2 regions of the Pseudomonas sp. J452 genome follow, and region 1 is predicted to be linked to the other one. Evidence: predicted binding sites of a transcription regulator. Region 1 holds the regulator's gene; the other holds the start of a gene.

Region 1 (7,252 bases):
ACGCAGGATGTCCTGCAGCCAGCGCCGCGAGAAGCCGGCCGGCTGGTTGTCGACCTGCGGGTAGATGACATGAGCCGGCATCACCGCCGCCAGTTGCTGGCTGAGGCGCTGGAAGGGAATCAGGTCGTTGCTGCGGATCTGTTCCAGGCTGCGCTCATCCACCGGGATGGCCACGTGGGAGTCGGCCTCGGCCCAGCCATGCCCGGGGAAGTGTTTGCCGGTAGCGGCCATGCCGGCCGCCGCCATGCCACGGATGAAGGCACCGGCCAGCTTAGTTGCCAGCTCGGGATTACCCTCGAAGCTACGGCTACCCACCACCGCGCTGCGCTGGTGATCGAGATCCAGCACCGGGGCGAAGCTCAAGTCGAGGCCGACCGCCAGCACTTCCGTGGCCATCAACCAGCCGCATTGCTCGGCCAGGTACTCGGCGTTGTCGTTATCGGCCAGCGCGCGCATGGCTGGCAGACGCACGAAGCCCTGACGCAGGCGCTGCACGCGACCGCCTTCCTGATCCACCGCCAACAACAGATCCGGGCGCACGGCACGGATGGCCGCACTCAGCTCACACACCTGGCGCGGGTCTTCGATATTGCGGGCAAACAGGATCAGCCCGCCCACTTCGGGCTGGCGCAGGATCTGCCGGTCTTCGGCGGTCAGCCAGGTGCCATGCACGTCCAGCATCAGGGAGCCATACAGGGGAGTCTTCACGAATAGTCCTTAAACGAGATCGGCGGCCGCCCATGCGGGACACGGCGCCTCATCGATCAGTACCGCGCAGTGCAGCGGCACACGGGGGAAAAGTTGCAGCAGGTCGGCGTTGCGCAGGCGCACGCAGCCATGGGACAGCGGCACACCCAGCGGCTCGGTGTCCGGCGTACCGTGCAGGTAGATGTAGCGGCGAAAGGTATCGACGGCGCCCAGGCGATTGATGCCCGGCTCGCAGCCACTGAGCCAGAGAATGCGGGTGAGAATCCAGTCGCGACCGGGAAACTGCTGGTGCAACTCAGGGGACCAGACCTCACCGGTCCAACGGCGCCCGCGCAGAACAGCACCCAGCGGCAAGCCCTCACCGATCTTCGCCCGCACCTGATGACGGCCGCGTGGCGTGCAGTTGGAACCGCTGCGCTCCCCCGCCCCATTCAGCGCCGTGGAGACGGCCAGGCGCAGCAGCAAATGCCCGTCGGCAAAGCCGTACAGGCACTGATCAGCAATGGAAATATGCAGGAAATCGAGCGGGCACATGGGCGGCTAGCTTAGCCGATCAGCCCGCTCGGGCACAGCCGCAATCAGCCTTTCGCGGCGACCGCTACCTTGGCGCGCGGCTTTAGCTGAGCACTGGCCAGCGCTTCATCGTTGACCCCGGTCTCCGAGCGCATGCCTGCGGCGAGGAACGGCACCATCAGGCGCATGACCTGCTCAATCGAGGTATCCACACCGAAATCGTTCTCGGCGATGGCCCGCAGCGCCTTGATCCCGGACATGCTGAACGCCGCGGCGCCCAGCATGAAATGCACGCGCCAGAACAGCTCCAGCGGCGGTATGCGCGGCGCAGCCTCATGCAACAACACCAGGTAGCGACGGAACACCTTGCCGTACATGTCTTCCAGGTAACGCCGCAGGTGCCCCTGGCTCTGGCTGAACGCCAGACCCAGCAGGCGCATGAAGATGGACAAGTCGTTACCGCTGCGCGGTTTGACTGCCAGCGCCTGCTCTACCAGGATTTCCAGCAATTCTTCGAGGCTGGCCTTGCTCTCCGGCTTGCCCTGACGGCGATCCAGTTCCTTTTCCAGGCTGGCGCAGAAAGGGCCGAGGAAGCGCGAGAACACCGCCTGGATCAGCGCCTTCTTCGAGCCGAAGTGGTAGTTAACCGCCGCCAGATTGACCCCAGCTTTGCTGGTGATCAGGCGCAGAGAGGTCTCGGCGAAGCCTTTTTCCGCAAACAACTGCTCCGCAGCATCGAGAATGCGCTCGACTGTTTCTGACTGAGCCATGAAATATCCACCTGACAAACACTTGTTTGAAACATACGTTTCAGGCCGATGCCCTGTCAAGCCTCACAGGCCCTTTCATGGCTGACCAGTCACGCATTTAACCATAGAGCAGATTGGCAGAACCTTGCGCAATGCCGGCAAGCGGCAGAAATGGCCACACTGCCCTGAGCAAAAAAGACTGTTGCCAGACCAATATCACTGTATATAATCACAGCAACTGTATAAACAGACAGACCACCATCATGCTCAAGCTCACGCCTCGCCAAGCTGAAATCCTCGCCTTCATCAAGCGCTGCCTGGAAGCCAACGGTTACCCGCCTACCCGTGCCGAAATCGCCCAGGAGCTGGGTTTCAAGTCGCCCAACGCCGCCGAGGAACATCTCAAGGCGCTGGCCCGCAAAGGCGCCATCGAGATGACCCCGGGCGCTTCGCGTGGCATCCGCATACCTGGCTACGAGCCGGAGGCGCAGGAAGAAGAAGGCCTGCCCATTATCGGCCGGGTTGCCGCCGGTGCACCGATCCTGGCCCAGCAGCATGTCGAAGAGTCCTGCCAGATCAATCCCGGCTTCTTCCATCCACGTGCCGATTACCTGCTACGGGTACGCGGCATGAGCATGAAGGACATCGGCATTTTCGACGGCGACCTGCTCGCCGTGCACACCACTCGCGAAGCCCGCAACGGCCAGATAGTAGTCGCCCGCATCGACGACGAGGTTACGGTCAAGCGCTTCCAGCGCAGCGGCAACAAGGTGCTGCTGATTGCCGAAAACCCCGAGTTCGCCCCGATCGAAGTGAATCTGGAAGAACAGGATCTGATCATCGAAGGTTTGAGTGTCGGTGTAATCCGTCGCTAACGTGATACGCCACTAGGCCGTAAGGAGAGCTTCATGCAGTTCCCGCAGTCGCTGAATCGTTCGCAACTTCCGCTGTTCGAAGCTTTCCTGGGCCAGAGCCTGGTTCCTCAACTCACCGATAGCGTTGAACTGCCCTCCTGGGCAGAAGAGTCAGAGCCCTTCAGCGAGCTATCGCTGTCTGGCTCGCTGAATCACTGCCGCCACCTGCTGGGCCCGGTACTGCGCGAACTGAGCCAGAATCAGGACGCCCGCTGGCTGACCCTTATCGCCCCACCCGCCGGCTTGACCAATGCCTGGCTGCGCAGTGCCGGTCTCAACCTGGATCGCTTGCTGGTGCTGCAGCCGCGCGCCGGACAGAACAGCTTCGATCTCGCCAGTGAAGCACTGCGCCTGGGCCGCAGCCACACCGTGATCAGCTGGATCAAACTGCAACCAGCTCAACGCCTGAGCCTGAGCTGCTCAGCCCGACTGGGCAGTGCACAGAGTCTGAATATTCGTCTGGATTGATTGGCCAGGGGCAGCTTGCCCCACCCGAAGTCTGTGGAAGATGTTTCTGTGCAAGAGGGTATTGCGCTAACGCTTGCCTGAAATGATCAAGCGTCACTCATGCGGGCTGGATCAGTGCAGCACCCGCGGCTGATCGTCATGCTCCATATCGCCTTCGGCAAGGCGCCCGGCCATTTGCACGCCGACATTGAGCATGGCCTTGGCCACTTCGACGTGTTGCCCCTGCAAAAAGGCTTTGGCATCGGCGGAGAAATCCAGGGTTACCAGGGTTTCCTCATCCTCGGCACGACGCAAGGCAATGCGGCCGTCAGGAAGCTCAACGATTTCCAGGAAGGATGTAGGCATAGCAAAATTCTCCAATCAGATGGGCAGTGTACCAGCCAAGGGAGAACCGCCCTAGCCCACCCATCCCTTAGAACCTGTTTGCGATCTCCTGACTCGCGGCCATACCGCGTTAAAAACGGCCTCCGCAAGCCGCTTGCGGCTAACGCGCTTCAGCGCGACCCGAAGGGCGAGTGAAACGAGTCATGCTCATTTACAGCTCGTAAACTGCGCTTCCTCGGCCGTTTGATTCGCTGGCGCTCACCCTTCGGGCCAGCCTGCGGCTGTTACTCCCGTTGGTCGTTTGGCCTTGCCTGGCTCTAATTCAGAAGATCGTAAACAGGTTCTTTGCACTCAGCACTCGCTGAGCGACTCGCGAAAGCGCAGGGCCAGCTGCTTAAGCTGCTGACGCCAGGCTTCCAGCTCTTCGCGCCCCAATTGCGGCACTTCTTCTTCGACACTGACCGCCTGGATCAGCGGCAAGGTAGGATCGACCTTGGCCGTCTTCGGCGCCAGTGGTGGCTGGAACAGCTTGGCGTAGGCCTGCAGCAGTTGCGCCAGCCAGGTTTCCGACTGCTGTGCCAGCTCGACCAGCTCGGCCAATTCAGGACTCGGCGCCGCCTGCAACACAGCCTGATTCAGCAACAACTCGGCACGCGGCACATTGGCTTCCGGCAGACGGTAGTAGCCGGCAATCTCATGGCACAGCCCGAGCAACGCGCCGTACAGATGGAATAGCGCAGCCTCACGTTCGGCCTGCACCTGCCCCTGGCCGTGCATGGACGCGCCCGCCTCGGCCTTGCGCAGGTTCTCCAGCGCCAGACCGGCGAAATAGATCTTCTGATTGGTGCGGGTATACAGCTCATGCGCCATGGCAAGGCCCTCCAAACTCATGCGGGGCAAATCACCCGCTGGCTCCAGCAGCCAGCGGGCAAGCAGGACGACTCAGCCCTTGCTTTCCACTTTCCACTTGCCGCCCGAGAAGAAGGCGCGCCAGCCGGTGGGCTTGCCGTCCACCTCGCTCTGCACATACTGCTCCTTGGTCTTGCGGCTGTAGCGGATAACCGCCGGACGGCCTTCCGGATCCTTCTTCGGCGCCTCCAGCAGGAAGTGATACTTGGGATCGATCTCGTCTTTATGCGGGATCAGCTCCAGCACCAGCGGCGCACGGGTTTCGCGGTTCTTCGGGAACTGGCTGGCAGCCAGGAACAGGCCGGAAGCGCCGTCACGCAGCACGTAGGTGTCGTTGACCTTCTCGCACTTGAGCTCGGGCATCTGCACCGCGTCCATCTTCGGCGGCGCCGCCTCGCCGCTGCGCAGCAGCTTGCGGGTGTTCTTGCAGGTGCTGTTGGTGCAACCGAAGAACTTGCCGAAACGACCGGTCTTCAACTGCATCTCACTGCCACACTTGTCGCACTCCAGGCTCGGCCCTTCGTAGCCCTTGATGCGGTACTGGCCCTGTTCGATCTCGTAACCTGAGCAATCCGGGTTGTTGCCGCAGATATGCAGCTTGCGGGTTTCATCCAGCAGGTAGGCATCCATCGCGGTGGCGCAGATCGGGCAACGGTGCTTGTTCAGCAGCACACGCGACTCGGACTCACCTTCGTCATCGGCGGCGATTTCGTCGCCCGGAATCAGGTTGATGGTGGCCTTGCAGCGTTCTTTCGGCGGCAGGGCGTAGCCGGAGCAGCCGAGGAACACGCCGGTGGAGGCGGTACGGATCATCATCGGCCGCCCGCAATCGCGGCAGGCGATATCGGTCAGGGTCGGCTGGTTGGCACGCATGCCGCTGTCGGCCACTTCCGCCACTTCCAGCTTCTTCTTGAAGTCGCCGTAGAAATCGTCAAGCACGTGCTTCCAGTCGCGCTCACCCTGGGCCACGTCATCCAGATGCTCTTCCATGCCGGCGGTAAAGCCGTAGTCCATCAGGTTGGAGAAGCTTTCGTTGAGGCGCTCGGTGACGATATCACCCATCTTCTCGGCGTAGAAGCGACGGTTCTGCACCGCCACGTAGCCACGCTCCTGGATGGTCGAGATGATCGCCGCGTAGGTCGACGGACGACCGATACCGCGCTTCTCCAGCTCCTTGACCAGGCTAGCTTCGGAGAAGCGTGCCGGCGGTTTGGTGAAGTGCTGGCTGGGGTCGAGCTTGATCAGCTTGAGCGCCTCGCCCTCGTTCATATCCGGCAGTACGTCGTCTTCGCCGGGTTTGCTCTGCTGCGGCTGCGCCTTGGTGTAACCGTCGAACTTGAGGATACGGCCCTTAGCGCGCAGCTCGAAGGTGCCGGCGGCCACGGTGACGCTGGTCGACAGGTATTCGGCTGGCGGCATCTGGCAGGCGACGAACTGGCGCCAGATCAGCTCGTAGAGGCGCTCAGCGTCGCGCTCCATGCCGGAAATCTGGGTCGGACGCAGGTTGACGTCGGACGGACGGATCGCTTCGTGCGCCTCCTGGGCGCCCTCCTTGCTCGAATAGACATTCGGCTTGGCCGGCAGGTACTTCTTGCCGTACTCGCTCTCGATGAAGCCACGCACCATCTCCACGGCATCGGCCGAGAGGTTGGTCGAGTCGGTACGCATATAGGTGATGTAGCCAGCCTCATACAGACGCTGGGCCATCATCATGGTCTTCTTCACGCCGAAACCGAGGCGGTTGCTCGCCGCCTGCTGCAGGGTCGACGTGATGTACGGCGCCGACGGCTTGCTGCTGGTCGGTCGGTCTTCACGCTTGGCGATGCTGTAGGCGGACGACTTGAGCTTTTCCAGCGCGGCCATGGCCTGCGCTTCATTGACCGGCTTGAAGGCTTCGCCCTTCTCGCGGACCACCTCGAAACGCACGGTGGCGGCCTTGGCGGTGCCGAGGTCGGCATGCAGCTCCCAGTATTCTTCCGGGACGAAGGCGCGGATTTCTTTCTCGCGCTCGACCACCAGCTTCACCGCCACCGACTGCACGCGGCCGGCGGACAGGCCACGGGCAATCTTCTGCCACAGCAGCGGCGAGACCATGTAGCCCACCACGCGATCGAGGAAGCGCCGCGCCTGCTGGGCATTGACCCGGTTGATATCGAGCTCGCCGGGCTGGGAGAAGGCCTCCTGGATGGCCTTCTTGGTGATTTCGTTGAACACCACGCGCTTGTAGCGGCTGTCATCACCACCGATGGCTTCGCGCAGGTGCCAGGCAATGGCTTCCCCCTCGCGATCCAAGTCGGTTGCGAGATAGATGGTGTCGGCATCCTTGGCCAGGCGGCGCAGCTCCTCGATCACCTTTTCCTTGCCGGGGAGGATCTCGTACTTGGCCTTCCAGCCATGTTCCGGATCGACGCCCATGCGCGACACCAGCTGACGCTTGGCCTTTTCCTTGGGCGACAGTGCCGGCGCCTCGCCCGCGGCAGCCTTGCCGCGCTTGACGGGCTCCTTGGCGCTACTGGCCGAACCGCTGGTAGGCAGGTCACGGATATGGCCGATGCTCGACTTCACCACGTACTGGTTGCCCAGGTACTTGTTGATGGTCTTGGCCTTGGCCGGGGATTCCACGATGACCAGCGATTTGCCCATGGATTGGAAAATTCCTGAATTCTG
Region 2 (7,252 bases), 1.0 Mb from region 1:
ATGTAATCGCATGCGATTATCCCGCTGAATTACTTCTAAATTTTTAGATGCGTCCGAGTTGTGTCTACTGGCCGGGTCTAGCCTATTGCGACATGTTAGATCCTGCTAAAGGCAGGCATAATAACGGTGACTTGAGCTTGTCGTAAGCCCTAAATATTCTGACTGAGTGTTGCCTGTAACCGGTTTTGGTAACCATACTAGGATGCCCATGAAAAAGACGAAAGGAAGCTCTTCTAATCGCTACCTCGGGACTTACCAGATATCCAGTGATCAAAACCTGGTCGGTGAGTTAGCACTCGATGGAGAAGGCACAATCTTGAAGATTCATGCCAATGAGCCCCTTCATGTGGGAAACGTTGAGCATGTAAAAGGGATTGCTTACACAGGGGACTACATCACTCTTATCGATTGTCTTAGCTCGGGGCATGGGGCGCGTTATTCAACGGATGGCTCATGCCAGTATCACGCTGACATCCTTCCACACTATGTATCAATTGGCTCCTCACATCTTGATCCAGAGGCGTCATGCATCAAAGCAATTCACTTTACAGCTACGGATTTGCAGGATCTGTTCTATGACTTTGATGCATTCAGCACTGTTATAAATGCCCTCCCAATTATCGATTCTGTTCTCGAAGAGCGCCGTAAGATGCGTCCTGTCCAAGCCGGCGAGCATCCAATAGTTTCTTACTACACGGGCAAGGGTTGTGTGATTGAGGCTCCATCGTCCATAGGCAAGATTTCAGTCCATCACCGGCCAAGCTATGGCATGGGAGGGCCTGCCGGTGTCTACATCAAGAACAGGATGGTTGTGTCGATAGAGCCCAGCGAGCCAGCCACATTCTCTGAAAGTCTCCAGAGAATGTATGACATTGGTTGCTTTCTTTCCGTAGTGGCAGGGCGCGCTCAAGGTATAAAACACATTCAACTAGAAACTTCGCAGTCCGTTGACGGCATTCCAGTAGTGCTTTCAGTATTTCCTTGCTTCCCATGGAAAACTGGTCGGAAAAGCGAGTACTACAAGCCTCATCCCGGAGACGTGCCACTAGATCCGATTCATGCCCCAGAAGAGTTCCGTGCCGTCTTGGCCAACTGGGTTGAACGCCACGAATCGTGGCATACAGCACGAACGCGATATCTAGGCTGCCTTCGAAAAGGAAATAACTACGATTTTGACCGGCTTGTGGCCGCTGCGAATATGTTCGACATTCTTCCCGCAGATGCAGCGCCAGCTAAAAACCAACTATCTCCAGAACTTGCTGAGGCAAAGCGAGCTTGTAGGGAACTGCTCAGAAAAATTCCACAAGGTGTTGATCGAGATAGCGTGCTTGGAGCGTTAGGCCGAATGGGGCAGCCATCGCTGCCCAAAAAAGTGTTTTACCGTGCAACCATCGTGGAGAGTCAGTTGGGGGATAAAGTCCCCGATCTTGCGTTCGCTGCTGGTATTGCCGTCAAACTTCGAAATTACTTTGTGCATGGTAGTTTGGATGGGCTTGAATACGAAAAAATTGAACCTTTCCTGGCCTTTTTAACAGATACGCTTGAATTTGTTTTTGCTGCATCCGATCTAATAGATGCCGGATGGAGTGCTCTGCGTTGGTCACGTAGGTCTCTCGGTTCTGGACATAGTTTCAGTCGTTTTCTAACCGGATATAAACACCTGCTTGGTGAGCTTCGAATCGCCACAATCCCAGATGCGCAAGCGGCCACCTGAATTGCAGCTGAATTCATAAACACTCAATGACCGCTTTTGGCCGGAAGCAGCCCTTCAATTAGCTCAATGGCTAGAGGTGCTCTAAGATTGAGTCCAGCCAGGACGGCTGCCACAGAAGGGACTCTACATGCGTTACCTCAACATGCTGCTGATCGCGCTAGCTTCGGCTCTATGTGCAACCTACGTCGTACTCTGGTTTGCGAAGCCCGCCCCAATCGAAAACACCACCATCCCATCTCTGATTTTCAAGGAGGAGCAGGACGAGCTCGTAATCTGGGGCGGCTGGAAAACCGTAGAGGGATATCAAACACCAGGAACGAACGCCGTCGAAATTCGCTGCAGTCGCACCACCAACACCTGCCACGAAGCGGTCGCCTCGATTCTGCATCACACCGAGGGCGAAGACCTTGAGGCGCAGGTTTTCAACTACGAGGTCAGCAACTGGGACGCGACGAAGCTTGAGGCCGTGGCGGAGCGTGCAATGGGGGAGTGCTTGGAGCGTCGCCTGGTAATCCACATGCCTGACAAATCCGCTGCTTTGAGTTGGTCTCCGCCCTCCGGGTGCGAGGGCGACACAGGCCGTGCGGTTTTAGTCGGCGACCCTCTGTAGGCCACGATGAATAACTTTCCCTCACAGTTACGCAAAGTACCTTTCGGATTGTGCTTGGTCATTGCAGCGGCGCTTGCCCTGTCTTCGCTCGAAGCCGTTGCGGCCAATACGCCGTGTTCTGGCAAGAAGGGTGGGATTGCCGGTTGCGATGGCGACTTGTTCCTATGCAATGACGGTTCGATCAGCGGCTCGAAGAAGAGCTGCTCAGCCTACATGGGCAGGGGCAGCGCTCCGGCTGCCGCCCCGCAGCAGTTTCTCCACGACAGCAGCGAGTGTGCGTGTGGCACCAGTACCTTTTGTACGGGCCCACGCGGGGGCGTTTACTGCCTGACGCCTTCGGGTAAGAAAAGCTACGTGAGGCAGTGAGGCTGAGATGCATGATGTACCAGTGCTGAACAGAGTTGCCCAGAGACGAAGGCTCTTGGCTGTACGGGGACGGTCAATGCGGAGTTGTCTTCAAGCCATAGTGGTGAGCCTTGGTGTCCTATTGATGGCCTCACCTGCGAGCGCCTGCAGGGCACGAGCTGCCCTTGAGCTCGGTGACATCCAGTATGCGAGTGTGGTCGTTGTCGGCAGAATCCAGAATTACGAGATCGTTCAAGCCACAGACGAGCGATCTAAGTTTTGGAGAGCGAAGTCGAAGAGCAAGAAAATCCTAAGCGACTACGCGCGCTTTGAGGTGGTGGTGGATCAGGTTCTGGTTGGGCAGCCGTCCCAAGTGATTCCGGTAACCTGGGACAACTCTACGTTCGCTGAACCTGAGGCGGTGAAGGCGGTACCGTACTTGATCGGGCTACGTGAGGCGGGATCCAAGACTCCTCCGCTTCGTGGGCCAAGCGCAACGACCCTTCCTTCTCCAGAGCCAAACTCGTTGACTGTGCTGCAGGCGCCTTGCGCCCCGGCATTCATATTTGAGGTCACGAGTGCTGAGGCACAGGAAGTCAGGGGGTTGCTGAGTAGCGCTGGGGAATAGAGCTACGTGCGGCGGTGAGCCTGAGACAGCTCATCGACTTTCCTTGACCGATGCCGAGGCAAACTAAATACTGTATTCATATACAGTATTTTTTGGTTCGCCAGCATGTCATCAGTGGTTTCCCTCGACCGCCTGCTTGATGCCCGCCGCGTTTGGCGCGGTCATGCAGGCCCTTCACCGTCAACGAGCTGCCCACCTACCGGTCACCACGCCTTGGATGCAGCGCTTCCCGGTGGTGGCTGGCCAGCTGCTGCACTGAGCGAGATCCTAGTCGGCAGCAGAGGTGTCGGTGAGTTGCAATTGCTGTGGCCTACCTTGGCGCGTCTCACCTCGGCGGGGGAGCGTGTGGTGCTGGTTAGTCCTCCTCACTTGCCATACCCCGAGGCATGGATCGGCGCCGGTATCGATATGCGTCATCTAAGCATCGTCCAGGCAGAGGGCCGTGATGCTTTATGGGCAACCGAGCAATGCCTGCGCTCAGGCAGTTGCGGGGCGGTGCTCTTTTGGCCTCAGAAGGCCGATGACCGGGCACTGCGTCGCCTGCAGGTGGCCGCAGAAACGGGGCAGACACTGGCCTTCGCCTACCGCCCGCAACAGGAAGCCGCGAACGCCTCACCTGCTGCACTGCGCTTGGCCATCGATGCTAAGCCTGCCCAGCTGCGGATACTCAAGTGCCGTGGCGGTCTGCCTCCGGCACGGCCAATCTCAGCCACCTGGCATTGAGTCGGTCATGCTCTGGGCCTGCATTCTGCTGCCGCAACTGGCTATGGACGGTGTGCTTCGCCACCGTGCCGACAGCCAGGCTCCGCTCGCGCTGCTTAACGGCCCGCCGCAGCGCCGCATTCTGCAAGCCGTCAATCCAGCAGCCAGAGCACTTGGCTTGAGGCCTGGGCAGTCGTTCGCGGCGGCTCAAGCGCTGTCGAACGACTTCGCTACTGCTGATTACGATCAGGCGGCAGTTGATCGCTGGCAGCGGTTTCTGGCTGCCTGGGCCTATGGCTTCAGCGCCCAGGTCAGTCTGCGCTATCCGCGCTGTCTGTTACTGGAAGTCCACTCCAGCCTTGGTCTGTTTGGCCCCTGGCCAGTTTTCGAAGCACGTTTGCGCGAAGAGCTCACGGCCCTGGGTTTTCAGCATCGCATCGCTGCAGCGCCCAACCCTGCCGCAGCCCGAGTGCTAGCGAATGCCCGTGACGGCTTGGCAGTGTTTGATGACGAGGGTCTTCGCCAAGCACTTCTTCCTCTGCCGGTGGGGCGCCTTGGCCTGCCTGAAGCTGCTGCGACGGCCTTCAGTCGGATGGGACTACGCCAGTTGCAGCAACTGCTGGATCTGCCTCGTGACAGCTTGGCTAAACGTTTCTCTGCTGAGGTGTTGCTGCATATCGACACTGTGTTCGGTCGCCGCCCGCTTGCCTTGGAGTTTTACTCCCCACCTGATGTTTTCGACACACGCCTTGAGTTGAACTTCGAGGTCGAGTCGCACCAAGCGTTACTGTTTCCTCTGCGCCGAGTGACGGCAGATTTAGCTGCTTACCTCGCGGGGCGTGACAGTGGTGTACAGCGTTTTACTCTGCACTTGGAGCACCGCAACCAAGCCGACAGTTTGGTAGTGGTGGGGCTGCTCAGTGCGGAGCGTGATGCTGCAATGTTGTTTGAGTTCAGCCGTGGTCGACTGGAGCACCAACAGCTGCCAGCACCTGTACTGGCGGTACGGTTGGTCGCGCGCGATCTGCCACCTTTCGTTCCACAGCACCACCAGCTTTTCGACGAGAGACCGCAGCAGTCGCAACCTTGGGAGCAGCTACGAGAGCGTCTTCGTGCCCGCCTGGGCGACGCCGCCGTGTATGGACTTAGCCATCGAGCAGATCACCGCCCTGAGCGGAGCTGGGTTCGGGATGAAATCAGGACTCCTCTGCCAGCTTGCGCACCACGCCCAGGCTGGCTGCTGGTTGAGCCTGAGCCGTTGTCTGAGTCAGGGCTGCGCATTCTTTCCGGCCCAGAGCGCATTGAGTCCGGCTGGTGGGATGGTGGTGACGTGCGCCGCGACTACTACGTGGTGGAGACTCGCTTCGGTCAACAAGGCTGGGCCTTTCGCACCGTAGGCGGTGGAAAGCTGATGTTGCATGGCTGGTTCTCATGAGTGGGTTCTGCCCTAGGCTCAGGTGGAGGGCAGCGTTAGCGGCTCAATCAAACCCGCACCTTCGTTCCGATAGTTGCCGACCTCACGTCCCACCGCATACCAGTGAAATGCGTCCACCGGCAGGGCCTGTTCATGAAGCATGCGGCTAGCCTCCTCGGAACTGATGTCCGTCATCCACGCTCTCGCGTTTTCCGGATCAAACACCACCGGACGACGGTCGTGCACATCGAGCATCCCGCCCTCTGAATCAGCGGTGATGATTCGGAACCCATCATCTGGTTTGGGCTCGTTACCGGGCTCCGAGAACTGGCCTATTGCAGGGAGGAAGAGCGGCTCGCTGTCGTGGCGACGGATGTAGTAGGGCTGCTTCGTCTTCTGGCCTGCCACCGAGCACCACTCATACCAACCATCCACGCAAAGAAGGGCTCGATGTGGCCAAACCTCTCGGTAGTAGGGACTGCTGCCGACTTTCTCGCGCGTTGCGTTGAAGTCATTGCGCACCGGCTTTTCTGCCCAGGCCGGCAGCCATCGCCATCGTTCCGGTGCCCACAGATACCCCTGAGCCACCTTGCGAAGCAAGCCCACTCGCGAGTGAGGCGCTACGTTGTACCGGTTGATCGGATCCGGCGAAGGCGGCAGCAGGAGCTGGCCCTGAATGGCCAGAGAGGCGAGGTACTTCTGTTCTGCCCGGATCTGCGCAAGTCGTCCGCACATCTCCTGTTCCTCCTGTCAGCTCGCCGTTGACCCTGGTGGGGGTTATAGCAAAAACTGTATATCCATACAGTTATTGTTGTCGATCATGAAAGACCTCGAGCAGTCACCGTCTCAGTATGCGGAGCTCCACTGCCTCAGCAATTTCAGCTTCCAGCGAGGCGCATCAAGTGCGGAGGAGCTTTTCCTCAAGGCTCGCCGTCTCGGATACCGGGCGTTGGCTATTACAGATGAGTGTTCGCTCGCTGGAATCGTTCGAGCCTGGCAGGCCTCAAAATCTGCCGGCGTTGCTCTGATCACTGGTACTGAGGTCAGGCTAGTCGAGGGAGTTCAGCTGGTTCTCCTGGCTTCCAGCCTTGCCGGCTACCAGCGAATCTGTGCGCTGATTACTCAGGGCCGCAGACGCTCTGCAAAGGGCACCTATGAGCTTCATCAGTCGGATCTTGCAGGCACCACTGAGGGCATATTCGCGCTCTGGGTGCCTGGCTCAGGCATGGATGAGGAGCACGGTCGCTGGATTGCGTCGAGGTTCCCAGGCCGCTGCTGGATTGCCGTCGAACTGCATCGTGGCCCCGATGACGCAGCCAAGCTCGCTAGGCTTTATGAGCTGGGCAAGCGCTTGGAGATTCCGCTCGTAGCTGCAGGTGACGTGCACATGCATGCCAGGGGTAGGAGGGCTCTACAGGACACCATCACCGCGATCCGCCATCACTGCACCGTCGCCGAGGCAGGGCAGTACCTGTTTCCCAATGGCGAGCGCCATCTCAGGTCGATCTCCTCTCTGGCCAACCTCTACCCGACGCAGCTCCTAGAGGAGACCGTCAGGATCGCGGAGCGCTGCACCTTCAACTTGAGCGAGCTGCGCTACGAGTACCCGCACGAGGTCGTGCCGGCGGGGAAAACAGCGGCGGCCTGGCTGAGAGAACTCACTTACGAAGGCACCAGATGGCGCTGGCCGGAGGGCTTGTCGGAGAAAGCTCGGGCTCAGATCGAGGCGGAGCTGGGCTTGATCGAGGAGCTTAAGTACGAGAGCTATTTTCTCACTGTCCACGATATCGTCCGTTTCGCCCGCAGCAAAGAGATCCTCTGTCAGGGGCGCGGCTCAGC

What was found. The regulator LexA, encoded in region 1, represses DNA repair genes until DNA is damaged. The targets are predictions, from matches to a motif close to CTGTNTNNNNANACAG.
Region 2: the regulator LexA is predicted to act here: its motif matches at 3,368-3,383, upstream of imuA (translesion DNA synthesis-associated protein ImuA).

What each region holds. Positions count from the first base shown of each region.
Region 1 covers NZ_CP088294.1:2,975,636-2,982,887, reverse strand. The annotation lists gene nagZ (beta-N-acetylhexosaminidase) at 1-696, opposite strand, end outside; gene LRS11_RS13490 (L,D-transpeptidase) at 718-1,242, opposite strand; gene LRS11_RS13485 (TetR/AcrR family transcriptional regulator) at 1,287-1,991, opposite strand; gene lexA (transcriptional repressor LexA) at 2,234-2,845, shown strand; gene sulA (SOS-induced cell division inhibitor SulA) at 2,879-3,352, shown strand; gene LRS11_RS13470 (hypothetical protein) at 3,464-3,697, opposite strand; gene LRS11_RS13465 (DUF6586 family protein) at 4,028-4,546, opposite strand; gene topA (type I DNA topoisomerase) at 4,619-7,228, opposite strand.
Region 2 covers NZ_CP088294.1:4,014,661-4,021,912, reverse strand. The annotation lists gene LRS11_RS18215 (hypothetical protein) at 1-6, shown strand, start outside; gene LRS11_RS18210 (HEPN domain-containing protein) at 209-1,714, shown strand; gene LRS11_RS18205 (hypothetical protein) at 1,842-2,324, shown strand; gene LRS11_RS18200 (hypothetical protein) at 2,331-2,690, shown strand; gene imuA (translesion DNA synthesis-associated protein ImuA) at 3,403-4,020, shown strand; gene LRS11_RS18190 (DNA polymerase Y family protein) at 4,028-5,434, shown strand; gene LRS11_RS18185 (SOS response-associated peptidase family protein) at 5,453-6,148, opposite strand; gene LRS11_RS18180 (error-prone DNA polymerase) at 6,234-7,252, shown strand, end outside.